4 regions of the Guptibacillus hwajinpoensis genome follow, and region 3 is predicted to be linked to each of the others. Evidence: riboswitches for the same ligand, from Rfam matches in the RefSeq annotation. Region 3 holds a riboswitch; each other region holds the start of a gene.
The links. Region 3 has a riboswitch for S-adenosylmethionine ahead of ABFG93_RS16580 (5-methyltetrahydropteroyltriglutamate--homocysteine S-methyltransferase). Riboswitches for the same ligand answer to the same signal wherever they lie in the genome.
Positions count from the first base shown of each region.

Region 1 (3,134 bases), 190 kb from region 3:
AGCCATTGCTGTGTAGCTTACAAGTGCAATTGCCGTAACCGTTATACCTGAAATGAGGGCTGGCATGGCTTCTGGAAGGAGCACCTTAAAAACAATCTCCCCATTTGAGGCCCCCATGGATTGAGAGGCTTCAATAACACCTTTGTCTACCTCTCTTAACGCAATTTCAACCATTCTTGCGTAGAACGGAGCCGCACCAGCAATCAGGGCTGGTAAAGCAGCATTTGCACCAAGCATCGTACCAATAATATATACCGATAGAGGAATGAGCAAGATGATTAGAATAATAAAGGGAATCGATCGAAACAGGTTAACAATTCCAGCTATTACGCTATTGATGTACTTATTTTCCCAGATGTTACCTCGTGCCGTTAAAAATAATAGTAGACCGAGTAAAATACCCAGAATAAATGTAGCAATTACAGAGATTGCCGTCATGTAGACTGTTTGAAGGGTTGCCTCCCACATATTCTCCCAATAAACGTTCGGAAATAAAGATTCAGCCATTCGTAATCACCTCCGCTTCGACTCCCTGGCTGCGTACATATCGAAGAGCTTCATCTATGACAGCCTGCTCACCCTTCAGGAAGACAGAAAGCTTTCCGTAAGGACCATCCTGAGTATGAGAAATTTTCCCTTGAATAATATTCACTTCGATCTCATACCTCCGAACCAATTCAGTCACGAGCGGTGAGCCTGTCTTTCCTTTCAGGAACGTAAACTGAACAAGTTCTCCAGCGGCATCCTCCGCCAGATGTGCAATCGATTCCTTCATTTCCTCTGGTTCACTTAGTTGATTTACGAAGTCTTTCGTAATGGGTTCCTGTGGATGATGAAACACTTCTAGTACTGATCCTTCTTCCACTACACGCCCACTCTCCATGACTGCAACTCGATGGCAGATCTTCCGAATGACGTGCATTTCATGTGTAATCAAAACGATAGTTAATCCCAGTTTTTGATTGATCTCAGTTAACAACTCTAGAATACTGTCGGTTGTCTTAGGATCAAGTGCTGAGGTTGCCTCGTCACAAAGGAGAACTTTTGGATTATTCGCAAGCGCCCTCGCAATCCCTACACGCTGCTTTTGTCCCCCACTCAATTGAGATGGGTAAGCATTCTCTCTTCCTTCTAACCCTACAAGTTTAATTAGTTCTTCTACTCGCTTACTGCGCTTTTCCTTTCCAACCCCTGAGATTTCAAGCGGGAAAGCAATGTTTTCGCGCACCGTGCGTGACCAGAGAATGTTAAAATGCTGAAAGATCATCCCTATATCTTGTCTAGCTGATCGAAGCTCTTTTTCTTTTAAAGATGACAAGTTATTTCCAGCTACTGTAACAGTACCTTCAGTTGGTCTCTCAAGAAGATTAAGCATTCGTATAAGTGTGCTCTTACCTGCACCACTGTATCCAATCACACCGAATATTTCGCCTTTTTTTATTGAAAGATTCACGTCCTTAACTGCCTCAACCTTTCCTGATTTAGCGAAGAACGTTTTCTTGATACTTTTTAGCTCAATCACATGTCTCACATCCTTTATACATTTACAGGTAGTAACCAGGCTAGATTGATTCCTATTGCCTATCATACCCCGGGTACGACTTAACAAATATGTTTCTATAAAAAATGCCTTCCTGCAGTGAGCAGAAAGGCATGTCATAAACGATGTCTTCCTCTCATTTCTCAAAGCATATGCTTTGCAGGAATTGGCACCTTTTCAAACAAGTTGTTCGACGGTTGCCGGGCTTCATAGGGCCAGTCCCTCCACCTCTCTGAATAAGAGATATAAAATTGAAATTACTTTACTCTGGTTAAGTGCTAAATTGAATTCTAGCATGGTACTTTATGAGTGTCAATTACTGAGCAAAAAGTCACAATAATCAAAAAATGTTCCAAAATGAAAACCATCAGCTAATTTTTCTGATGGTTTTTGCACGCTGTGCAAGGAGTTTATATGAGGGAAGCTTATCAATATCTGCGTTACCGCCACTAATAACTGATCCAATCTTCTCGCCATTAATTCTTCCTGATTTGAAAAGAACAGCAGCAAGTGAAGCAGCACCAGCACCTTCTACAAGGGTTTTATGTCTCTCGAGCATAAATAGAATGGCGGTTGCAATTTCCTCTTCTGACACAGTTAACATATCATCAACGAGATGATCAATAATCGGATACGTTAGTTTCCCGGGTTCTTTAACAGAAATGCCGTCTGCAATCGACTTTACCGATTGTAGCACTTTCGGCCCGGCACCTTTATAACGATTCCATGTAGCAGATGCTTCAGCTGCCTGAACTCCGATGATCTTAACGTGGGGGAAATATGATTTCATTGCGAGTGCCATACCAGCTAGTAGGCCACCGCCTCCTACCGGGACAAGAATCACGTCCAGATCGGGGCATTGCTGCATCATTTCAAGCGCTACTGTTCCCTGACCTGCCATAACGTCAGGATCGTCAAACGCATGGACGAAGGTGGCTCCACGCTCTTTCTGCTCGCACTGTGCCCCTGCAAAGGCTTCGTTGTAAGAATCCCCTTCGAGAACAATTTCTGCACCATAAGAGCGGGTAGCCTCGATTTTACTGATAGGTGTTTGTGCAGGCATAAATATTTTAGATTTGATCCCTCGTTCATTTGCAGCGAGGGCTACTCCCTGTGCATGATTTCCAGCAGAAGCTGCAACAATGCCACGAGCAGCTTCAAGGTCCGTGAGTCTTGATACTTTGTTGTAAGCACCTCGGAGCTTAAAGGATCCCGTGCGCTGCAGGTTCTCCATTTTCAAGAACACATCTTTATTTGTTCGATCATTTAATGTTTTAGACTGCTGAAGCGGTGTTCGATGGACCGCCTGGAGCAGATTCTCCATTGCACTTACAACGTCAACGCCATATTTCTCCTGATAATTCCCAAGATCATTCACTCTCCCACATATTGTTTTTCTTCATATTGACTGATTTTCTCTTCAAGTGACAGTGTACGAGATACTTCATCCCAACCGTTTAAGAGCATTTCTTTCCAGTAAGGATCGATTTCAAATGAAGCCGAAAGTCCATTTCCATCACTGACTTGCTGTTGCTCTAGCTGAACACTGAGCTGGTACCCATTTTTCGACTTCGAAAAAAGTTCTGTGATCGTT
Region 1 covers NZ_CP156674.1:3,019,928-3,023,061, reverse strand. The annotation lists gene ABFG93_RS15645 (methionine ABC transporter permease) at 1-507, opposite strand, end outside; gene ABFG93_RS15640 (methionine ABC transporter ATP-binding protein) at 500-1,522, opposite strand; SAM riboswitch class I at 1,674-1,783, opposite strand; gene ilvA (threonine ammonia-lyase) at 1,908-2,918, opposite strand; gene leuD (3-isopropylmalate dehydratase small subunit) at 2,915-3,134, opposite strand, start outside.
Region 1: another riboswitch for S-adenosylmethionine. It lies ahead of ABFG93_RS15640 (methionine ABC transporter ATP-binding protein); the one in region 3 lies ahead of ABFG93_RS16580 (5-methyltetrahydropteroyltriglutamate--homocysteine S-methyltransferase).

Region 2 (3,134 bases), 1.8 Mb from region 3:
CGCCAGTGCCAGCCCCGATCATTATCACCGGTGTGTCTGGATTTTCAGGCAACCGGAAATTTTGATTACGCTGCACAAACACTGGTAGTGTATCACCCGGCTGTGAACGCTCCGCACATTGACCAGAGCATACGCCAGTGCGATCACGTCCGTGAGCATCGTATCTGAGCGCCCCGATTGTTAGATGGACTTCATCCTCATTAGCTCTTGAGCTGCTCGCGATCGAATATAGCCGCACCGGTATTTTTCGCAACACGGTTATGAATTCTTTTGCTGAAACGGGCCACGGCCCAAAATCGCGTACTAAATCAATTAGGTCCCGTCCATAAAGGTATGTTTTAAGCTCTTCCCCTCCAGCCTCCAGCACCTTATTAAGCGCATCATTTGGGGTGAGTAATGCGATTTTTTCAAGCAAAGGCTTTGTGAGACTTGTAATCTCATAGGTCTTCACAAGCGCCTCACGAAGGGATGTAAGGTCACCTTCCTTATTGATTGGCACCTGTTCATTAGGATCCCAATCCATTTCTTCAATTAAATGATCGACAAGGACTGTATCATTTTCAGGATAAATCCCCAGACTATCCCCTGGTTCATAATCAAGACCTGAGCCTTCAAGGTCTAGCTCAAGGTGGCGCGTCTCCTTGTTCGATCCCCTTCCATTAAGGTTGATATTCGCAATAATTTCAGCCTTAAACGGATTCTTTCTGGAGTATGTTGCTCGAGCTTGAGATGGTTCTGATTCCCCTGCTGAGGATGAACTTACTTCAGGCGCATCATTTAAAACAGCTAGAACCCCTTCAAACCATTCTTCCGCAGGCTCTTCAAAATCAAGATCGCAGTCAACGCGAGGATAAATCCGCGTCCCACCTAATTCTTCCAATCGTTGATCGAAATCTTTCCCGGTCTGGCAGAAAAACTCATAGGAGCTATCTCCAAGAGAAAGTACAGAAAAGCGTATATCCGTTATTTCTGGCGCTCGATCGCTATAAAGAAAATCATAGAAGCTGAGCGCATTATCCGGCGGATCACCATCACCATGTGTACTTGAAATAAGCAATAAATCCTGCACTTTCTTAAGAGCTTTCGGCTTGAAATCATCCAGTGATGAAAGGGTAACCGTATAGTCTTGTTCGAGTCTCTTAAAGAATTCTTCAGCGAGTCCCTCACCGTTTCCCGTATGCGATCCGTAGAGAATCGTGATCTCGCGCGTCTTAGTCCCACCCTGATTATGGTTTTCTAGATTTGGAACAGGATAATCTTGAACAGTTGGCTCAAGCGTTGCTGCTGCTTCTGTTGCACCAGGAACAGAAGGAACAGAAAGATACCCGCTCAACCAGATTTTTTGAGTTTCCGTAAGTGTTGGCAATAATCGATTTAATAGCTCCGTTTGCTCATGAGTAAACGGGCTGTTCATCACTTGGAACTGCAATAATATCCACCTCACAATAACTTTTTTAAAATAAATTCAATGTAGTACAAGTTGTTTACTCGGATTTAAACCTAAACTAATTTCACTTCTCCTTTCCTGCATCCTGTAAACGAAAAAAACCTCTCTTCGTTAAAGTAAGAAGAAAGGTTTTGTTAATAGAATCAGCCAATCTTCTTATCTTTCAGGCGCGTCGTCCTGCTGGATTTGGCACAGTACGTGATGAAGAACCATCACATCGGTTGCCGAGGCTTCAAAGGGCCAGTCCCTCCACCTCTCTTGATAAGAAATGTTGCTATGAAATTGTTAAAAAGCAATGATTGCTTCAAATTTTATCCTCTTGTGAATCAAATGTCAATATATTATTAGAAAATTATTATCATTCAATTAACTAAGAAAGGCCCAGAATAAGGTCTATTTCAAAAAGTTGAATCAAAATAACCATGACAATTTTCACTCAATTGATACGCTTTTTATCTTCAAAGTTTTATTGCGAATCATGATCTTAGAATTCCAACTTGTATACCCGTGCCTCAAAAGGGTGCAGCGCAAATCGTCCAATTGACTCATCCTCGTTCACATCGTAGTTACTGATCCATAATGATTTACTGCGATGCTTTAACTCTTCAGGAAGAGCAAATTCAGACTTCTGATCCGAGAAATTAAGAATAACGAGTATTGTTTCACCTTCATACCTTCTCGTATAAGCATAAATTTCGTCATGGTCTTCTAGAATAAGATCATACTGACCGTAGACAAGAATTGGATTTTCTTTTCGAAGTTTAATCAATTCTTTATAGTAATGGTAGATAGAATCAGGATTAGTTACTGCTAATTTTGCATTCACTTCTTTGTAATTTGGATTCACTTTTATCCACGGGTTACCTGTTGTAAATCCAGCATGACTCGTGTTATCCCACTGCATTGGCGTTCTAGCATTGTCTCGCCCTTTCTTGTATATCGCCTGCATGACTTTTGCCGGATCTTCTTTATCCTGGTCAACCTTTTCATGATACATATTTAACGTCTCAATGTCCTTATACTCCTCAATGGAATCAAAATGAACATTTGTCATACCAAGCTCTTCACCTTGATAGACGTAAGGCGTTCCCTGCAGCGTATGAAGGAAGGTGGCGAGCATTTTCGCTGACTCCACACGGTAGGTTGTATCATCTCCAAATCTTGATACCATCCGTGGCTGATCATGGTTGTTCAAGTACAGGCTGTTCCATCCTGCTTCTTCCAACCCTTTCTGCCATTTCGTGAACGTCTCCTTTAGATCGTTTAGCTTTAGAGGCTGAACATCCCATTTCCCATCACCTGAATCAAGATCAACGTGCTCAAATTGGAAAACCATATTCAGTTCATTACGATCATCAGCTGTATAATTCTGCGCATCAGCTACGTCTAAACCTGGCATTTCACCCACTGTCATCACATCATAATGAGAGAGAACCTTTTCGTTCATTTCCTTCAAATACTCATGGATCCGTGGACCATTCATGAAATAATCTCCACCAGAAACATAGCGTTTACCATTCGGATTTGGTGCATCCGGAAGCCCTGGTACTTTAGAAATAAAGTTAATAACGTCCATTCTGAAACCGTCAATTCCCTTATCAAGCCACCACTGCATCATGTCATAGACTTCCTGTCTTAAAGTGGGATTCTCCCAGTTAAGGTCAGGCTGCTTTTTACTGAATAAATG
Region 2 covers NZ_CP156674.1:970,891-974,024, forward strand. The annotation lists gene ABFG93_RS04965 (assimilatory sulfite reductase (NADPH) flavoprotein subunit) at 1-1,429, opposite strand, end outside; SAM riboswitch class I at 1,601-1,715, opposite strand; gene ABFG93_RS04970 (glycoside hydrolase family 13 protein) at 1,932-3,134, opposite strand, start outside.
Region 2: another riboswitch for S-adenosylmethionine. It lies ahead of ABFG93_RS04965 (assimilatory sulfite reductase (NADPH) flavoprotein subunit); the one in region 3 lies ahead of ABFG93_RS16580 (5-methyltetrahydropteroyltriglutamate--homocysteine S-methyltransferase).

Region 3 (3,134 bases):
CTTCTATCTAATGAAATGTGGCCATTAAAAAAGCCTTCGGATGGAGCATGATTATCCGTTTTACCAAACACTAAAAAATCAGGAGGATTGCCCCCTGATTTCAATGATTATGTGTCTATTTTCTAGACGTTATATACATGTTAATGTGAATAAATTACTTCCAAACTTCTTTGGCAATATCCAATACATGACATACTTTTTCCCATTGTTGGTCTTCAGTCAGTAAGTTACCTTCTTCTGTGGAAGCAAAACCGCATTGCGGACTTAAACAAAGCTGATCTAACGGCACATATCTTGAAGCTTCTGCAATTCGTGCTTTCACTTTTTCCGGGTCCTCTAATTCACCAAATTTCGAAGTGATCAAACCTAAAACAATTGATAGGTCCGAGCGGTAGACATGGCGGAGCGGTTCAAAACCACCAGAACGCTCATCATCAAACTCAAGGAAAAGCCCATCGACATTCAAACCACCGAAGATGGTTTCGGAAATTTCTTCATAACTGCCACTCGTCATAAAGGTCGACTTAAAGTTCCCACGGCAAATATGCATGGTTACGAGCATATCGTCAGGTCTATTGGCTATTGATTTGTTGATCGCCCGGGCACACAACTTTGCAACCTTTTCGGGGTTCTTTCCTTTCGCTTCAATTGATGCTCTTCCTTCCTCGGAAAAGAAAGTAGCCCATGATGTATCATCAATTTGCAGGTAACGGCATCCTTCATTGTATAGCGCCTGAATGACCCCCTGGTAAGCAACAATCAAGTCGTCTATAAATGCTTCGTCACTATCGTAAAGCCCCTTATCGATCTCTCCTCTAAAGAAAAGCATATTAGGGCTTGGAATTGTGAATTTCGCAACCGCATCCCCTGCAATACTTTTAAGGAATTTAAAATGCTCAATCATGTAATGATCGCTGAATCCAACTTTATCGGTTACTTTAATACCATGCGCTTTTGTCACAACACCATCGAATTGGAGACCTTTTTCGGTTTCAAAACCTTCCACACCATCCAAACCTTCAAGGAAGTCAAAATGCCACCAACTACGTCGGAAGTCACCGTCCGTTACTGCTTTAAGCCCGACTGCTTTTTGCTTTTCCACTAATTTAACAATTTCTTCGTCTTCGATTTCCCGCAATTCCTGGTCCGTAATTTCACCCTTTGCCTTCTGTAAGCGTGCCTGCTTCAAACGTTCCGGCCGTAAAAAACTCCCTACATGGTCTCCTTTAAATGGAGCTTTTGATACTCTTTGTTCTACTGATTTCGTCAATCTAAATTCCTTCTTTCTTTAAACTTTATTGTTATTTTCTGCATGAATATTTAGATTTGGTTTACAAAAACAAAACCCCCTTCTAATAAGAAGAGGGTTATTTTTGTATAACAAATTTCTCTTCTTATCTTCAAGCCAATGCTTCTGGAATTAGCACAGTACTTTAAAAGTCTGCTGCTAAGGTTTCAACGGGCCAGTCCCTCCACCTTTCTTGATAAGAAAGTTATCTATTAAATTGTTTTGTTAAATAATTAGTATACAGGAGTAATGTAAAAATTCAAGAGAATAAGAATATTTGTTTTTCTACGGTCCGCATTGTATGTTTCGATTATGAAAAAATACACCTTCTGTCATTCCATTAATATCTCACGAATATCCTCTTCCGTTAATGTTGCTGAAGCTTTTTCTTCTGAATCAATAATGTCTGCAATGAGCTCTCTCTTTTTCTCTTGAAGCTCATTCATCTTCTCTTCAATTGTGCCTTGAGCTACTAACTTAATTACCTTTACAACCTTCTCTTGACCAATGCGGTGCGTTCGATCTGCTGCTTGCTCTTCGACTGCAGGATTCCACCAGAGATCATATAAGATCACCGTATCTGCACCTGTTAAGTTAAGGCCAGTCCCCCCTGCTTTTAAGGAAATAAGAAACAGATCACGCTCACCCTCGTTAAATCGATTACAGGTTTGTACTCGCTCCTCGGCAGGCGTTTCTCCATCTAGATAGAAATAGGTTTGACCTCGGACTGTCAGCTCTCTACCTATGTGCTTAAGCATTTTAGTAAATTGGGAGAAGATCAAAACTCTTCTACCAGACAGTCTTGATTCCTCAATGATTTGAAGCAGCTGCTCATATTTTGCTGAGCTTCCCTTGTATCCTTCTACAAATAGAGCAGGGTGACAACAAATTTGTCGCAACCGCGTCAAACCTGCTAATATTTTTATCCGATTTTTTCGAATGGTATCCCTGTCGAGGTGCTTCAGTGTATCCGTTCGTAGCTTTGCTAAATAGGCTGCATAGAGCTTCTTTTGTTCAGGTAAAAGCTCGGTTAACTCAAGGGACTCCATTTTTTTAGGTAACTCCGCAAGTACATCTTCTTTCATTCTACGAAGTAAAAAGGGTCGAACCCTTCGAGCAATGGTTTTCCTTGTAAGATAGCTATAATCTTTCAACCCCTGGAATAGCTGTGGAAAAATGACATGATAGATTGACCAGAGCTCTTCAATTGAATTTTCCACGGGTGTCCCTGTCAGTCCGAAACGGTGATTTGCCTCGATCCTTTTAACCGTTCTAGCAGTCTGTGTCGTTGGATTCTTGAACGCCTGAGCCTCATCAAAAAACACCGTGTGAAACGATTGATTCTCATACCATTTAATGTCTCTCCGAAGTAGCGGATAGGATGTGATGACGACGTCCATTTCTGCGCTATTCTTTTGTATCTTTTCTCGATTCGATTGATTTCCGTCTATGACAACCGCTCGGATATCAGGAGCAAATTTCCTTATTTCATGCAGCCAATTATAGGTGAGAGATGACGGGCAAACGATGATAACAGGGAGCTTACGTTCTCGAATGATTGATAGCTCGGATACAATATAAGTGATGCTTTGCAGTGTTTTACCAAGTCCCATATCATCAGCTAGAACGCCACTGAATCCATAGCTAGCTAGTGTTTTCATCCATTTGTATCCGCGTTTTTGATAGTCACGCAGGATGTGATCTAACTTCTCTGGCACCTCAAAATCCAATTTTCCCGGATGAAGGAGTTGATCTAAGAACTGTCGAAAAGAATCCTCTACCGTAAAAAGCTCACTCGTATCAATAGAATCAAGAAGATGAAGGCTTTTGGTAACCGGTATATTTA
Region 3 covers NZ_CP156674.1:3,210,451-3,213,584, reverse strand. The annotation lists gene ABFG93_RS16580 (5-methyltetrahydropteroyltriglutamate--homocysteine S-methyltransferase) at 155-1,270, opposite strand; SAM riboswitch class I at 1,392-1,491, opposite strand; gene ABFG93_RS16575 (SNF2 helicase associated domain-containing protein) at 1,621-3,134, opposite strand, start outside.

Region 4 (3,134 bases), 1.1 Mb from region 3:
CGCGCTTTGATTTTGATTTCAACATTAAAACGGTAATCGCCATTGCACCAACTGATTATCAAACGTTGTCAGACCGTAAAATCGAAGTGGATGACGTTAATTATTTATTGCTCCATGGTTCTTACGATAGTGATGTATCCGAATTTGAGGGCGATCGTCAATATAATGGGATCAATTTAACCGGCGGTGAAGAGGCGATTAAATCTGCCCTTTACATTGATCGCGCGAATCACGGACAATTTAATACAACCTGGGAAGACAATGATACCTATTTCCCCTTCACCATGTTATTAAATAAAGAGCCGCTACTTGAGGGTGAAGAACAGAGACAAATTGCCAAAACGTATGTATCTGGTTTTCTAGAAGCCACTTTACATGACAATAACTCTTACTTACCGATGTTTGAAGATTACCGCTATGCCCTTGAATGGCTTCCTAAAACAACGTATATCAGTAAATACGAAGATCCTTCCTACATCATCTATAGCGATTTTGAAGAAGATGTCGATGTCACCACTGCTACTTCTCCATATATTGATATCACGGCAGGAAGCTTACTCCAATGGTACGAAGGAGAGCTAGAATTCAGAAGAGATAAAGTAAGAGACAATCATGGCGTGTTCCTGAAGTGGGACCAATCTTATTCTAAAAACGGCTACTATACGCTAAGCTTTTCTAAGCTGTTGCAGGATCCTTTTGCTTACAAGGCGGGAAGTTCTTTAACCTTTACTGCGGCGAATCTTTCTGAAGTTGAAAATCAGAAACCGGTAGATTTCAGCGTTAAGTTGACTTCAGATGGAGAAACTGCCAGTGTTGTTCTTAGTGACATCATGCCTATGCATCCTGTTTTGCCGGTACAGCATACAAAAACCATATACTTTGAAGAAGAACGTTATGGAGAGCCAACAGAACCGGTTCTCCAAACGTTCAACATTCCAATGGAAAGATTTATTGATAATAATCCATCTTTCGATCCTAAAAAGTTGGATTCTCTTACGTTTCAGTTTGATCAATCGATGAAAGGGTCCATTTTCGTTGATCATATTGGTGTTAATCATGCTGATTAGACCACAGAAAAAGGCTTTCCTTCAATGCTGAAGGAGAGCCTTTTTGGATCATGAAATTTTGCAAGAAGACTGGCCTCGTTTAGCGAGATAGCTTTGATGATACTCGTTAGCGCGATAAAATGTCGTTGCTGGAACGATTTGCGTGACAATCGGTTTCTTGAAGCGACCTGAAGCTATTAGCTTGTTTTTAACAATCTGTGCCGCTTCTGCCTGTTCTTTTGAGTGGAAAAAGACAGCAGAGCGATACCTCGTACCAACATCTTCTCCCTGACGATTCAATGAGGTTGGATTATGATTATCGAAAAAAACTTCGAGTAATTCTTCATATGAGATCACTGCTGGATCATATTCAACAAGAACAGATTCAGCATGCCCTGTTAATTCTGTATAAACATCTTCGTAGGTTGGATTAATGGTCTCGCCTCCAGTAAAGCCTGCTGAAGTCGAAATCACGCCATGTAATTGTTGGAAAAGCGCCTCTACACCCCAAAAGCATCCTGCTGCAAACGTTGCTAGATTCACTGTGCCCACTCCGTTTCTTATATTGGTAACTGCATTCTCTTCTACATATATTTTCTCTAAATCATTAAGTGTTAACATATAAAGCTGCTTGCTTCCCCTCTTATAAATTCCTTTTGAAAGAAGGGTGTTAATAAGCTGTTGTTTTCTAGTTTCGGTATTTAATGTATGCAAGTTCACTCACTCCCTCTACAAAATAAATATTCCAGATGGTGGATGCATACGAAAAAACCCCCATCTGTCCGAACAGAAGAGGGTTTGGTTATACCGAGCCTCTTCTTATTTTCCGACTTTCGCCGCAGGAATTGGCACGGTTCCACCTGAACATAATGTTCATGGGTCCGTTGCCGAGGTATCTAAGGGCCAGTCCCTCCACCTCTCTGAATAAGAAGATCCTTTAAACAAAGGATTATTAAGTTAGTGTCAATATTAAATGGTTTCCCTAGCAATGTCAATAGAAATGTACTCACCTTTTTTAAATGACGAAAGAGATAATAAAATAGCCAACTGCAGCCGTTCCCGCTCCAATTAATGCTGGGCCAAGCTTAAATTTTGCATACGTCATGGGATTTAATTGAAGAATTCTCGCAATCGTATTCGTATTATCGCTTAATGGGGATGAAAAAGCGCCGAACGTTCCGCTTGCAAAAACAGCTCCGATTACAAGTGGAAGATCCGTACCCGTCGAATTGCCGAGAGAAACCCCGAGCGGCATCAAGATACCCCACGTGCCCCACGATGAACCAATAAAATAAGAGATAAAGGCGCCTACTAAGAAAAGAACTGGGGGCACAAATAACGCAGGGATCCAATCAAGATTGGCCGTTACAAACTCAGAAAAGCCTAGAGCTTCGGCTGAGGCGGCAAGCCCCCATACAACCGTGAGCAGAACGATTACAGGCATCATATCATTTCCACCTTCGATAAAGAAACGGACGAGCTCTTTTAATGAAAATCGCTGGAATAAATAGAGCAAAAACGTAAAGAGTACGGTAGTTAAGAGAGCAAATACCATTGCATCAAGCACATCAGCTTCAATAAAAGCATTCACAGGTGAGGTGAAGCCTTTTTCAAACCCACTCCAGTAGGTTAACAACAGGGTTAGTAGTATAACGCCACCTAGCGGCAGGGCTAAATTAAATGGTTTTGATGGAAGTTCTTTCGCTACAGCTGGATGGCAATCTTCCCATTTGTCATCCAGCTTTTTCTCAGGATTACCTGCATCTGTTGCTGGCTTTTTACGATCATGGAAGAAACTTAAATAAAAACCGATAAGAATGATGCTGATCGAGAAAAAATTATATGGAATGCTTTGTAAAAAAAGACGATAACCATCTCCTTCGATACCTTCAGCTCTGATAGAAAGTTGTACAACTGAAGACATATAACCAACAAAAGCCGTCGCTATTGGCATTAAGACAATAATGGGCGTAGCGGTTGTTTCGATCACGAATCCAAGCTCCTGAGGTGTGATTTTCACTTTATTTAACAGAGCTTTCATTATTGGTGCTACTGTTACAATACGGAAGCTCGGTGCGCTAAATGTTC
Region 4 covers NZ_CP156674.1:275,968-279,101, forward strand. The annotation lists gene ABFG93_RS01280 (hypothetical protein) at 1-1,067, shown strand, start outside; gene msrA (peptide-methionine (S)-S-oxide reductase MsrA) at 1,116-1,760, opposite strand; SAM riboswitch class I at 1,863-1,977, opposite strand; gene ABFG93_RS01290 (Na+/H+ antiporter NhaC family protein) at 2,062-3,134, opposite strand, start outside.
Region 4: another riboswitch for S-adenosylmethionine. It lies ahead of msrA (peptide-methionine (S)-S-oxide reductase MsrA); the one in region 3 lies ahead of ABFG93_RS16580 (5-methyltetrahydropteroyltriglutamate--homocysteine S-methyltransferase).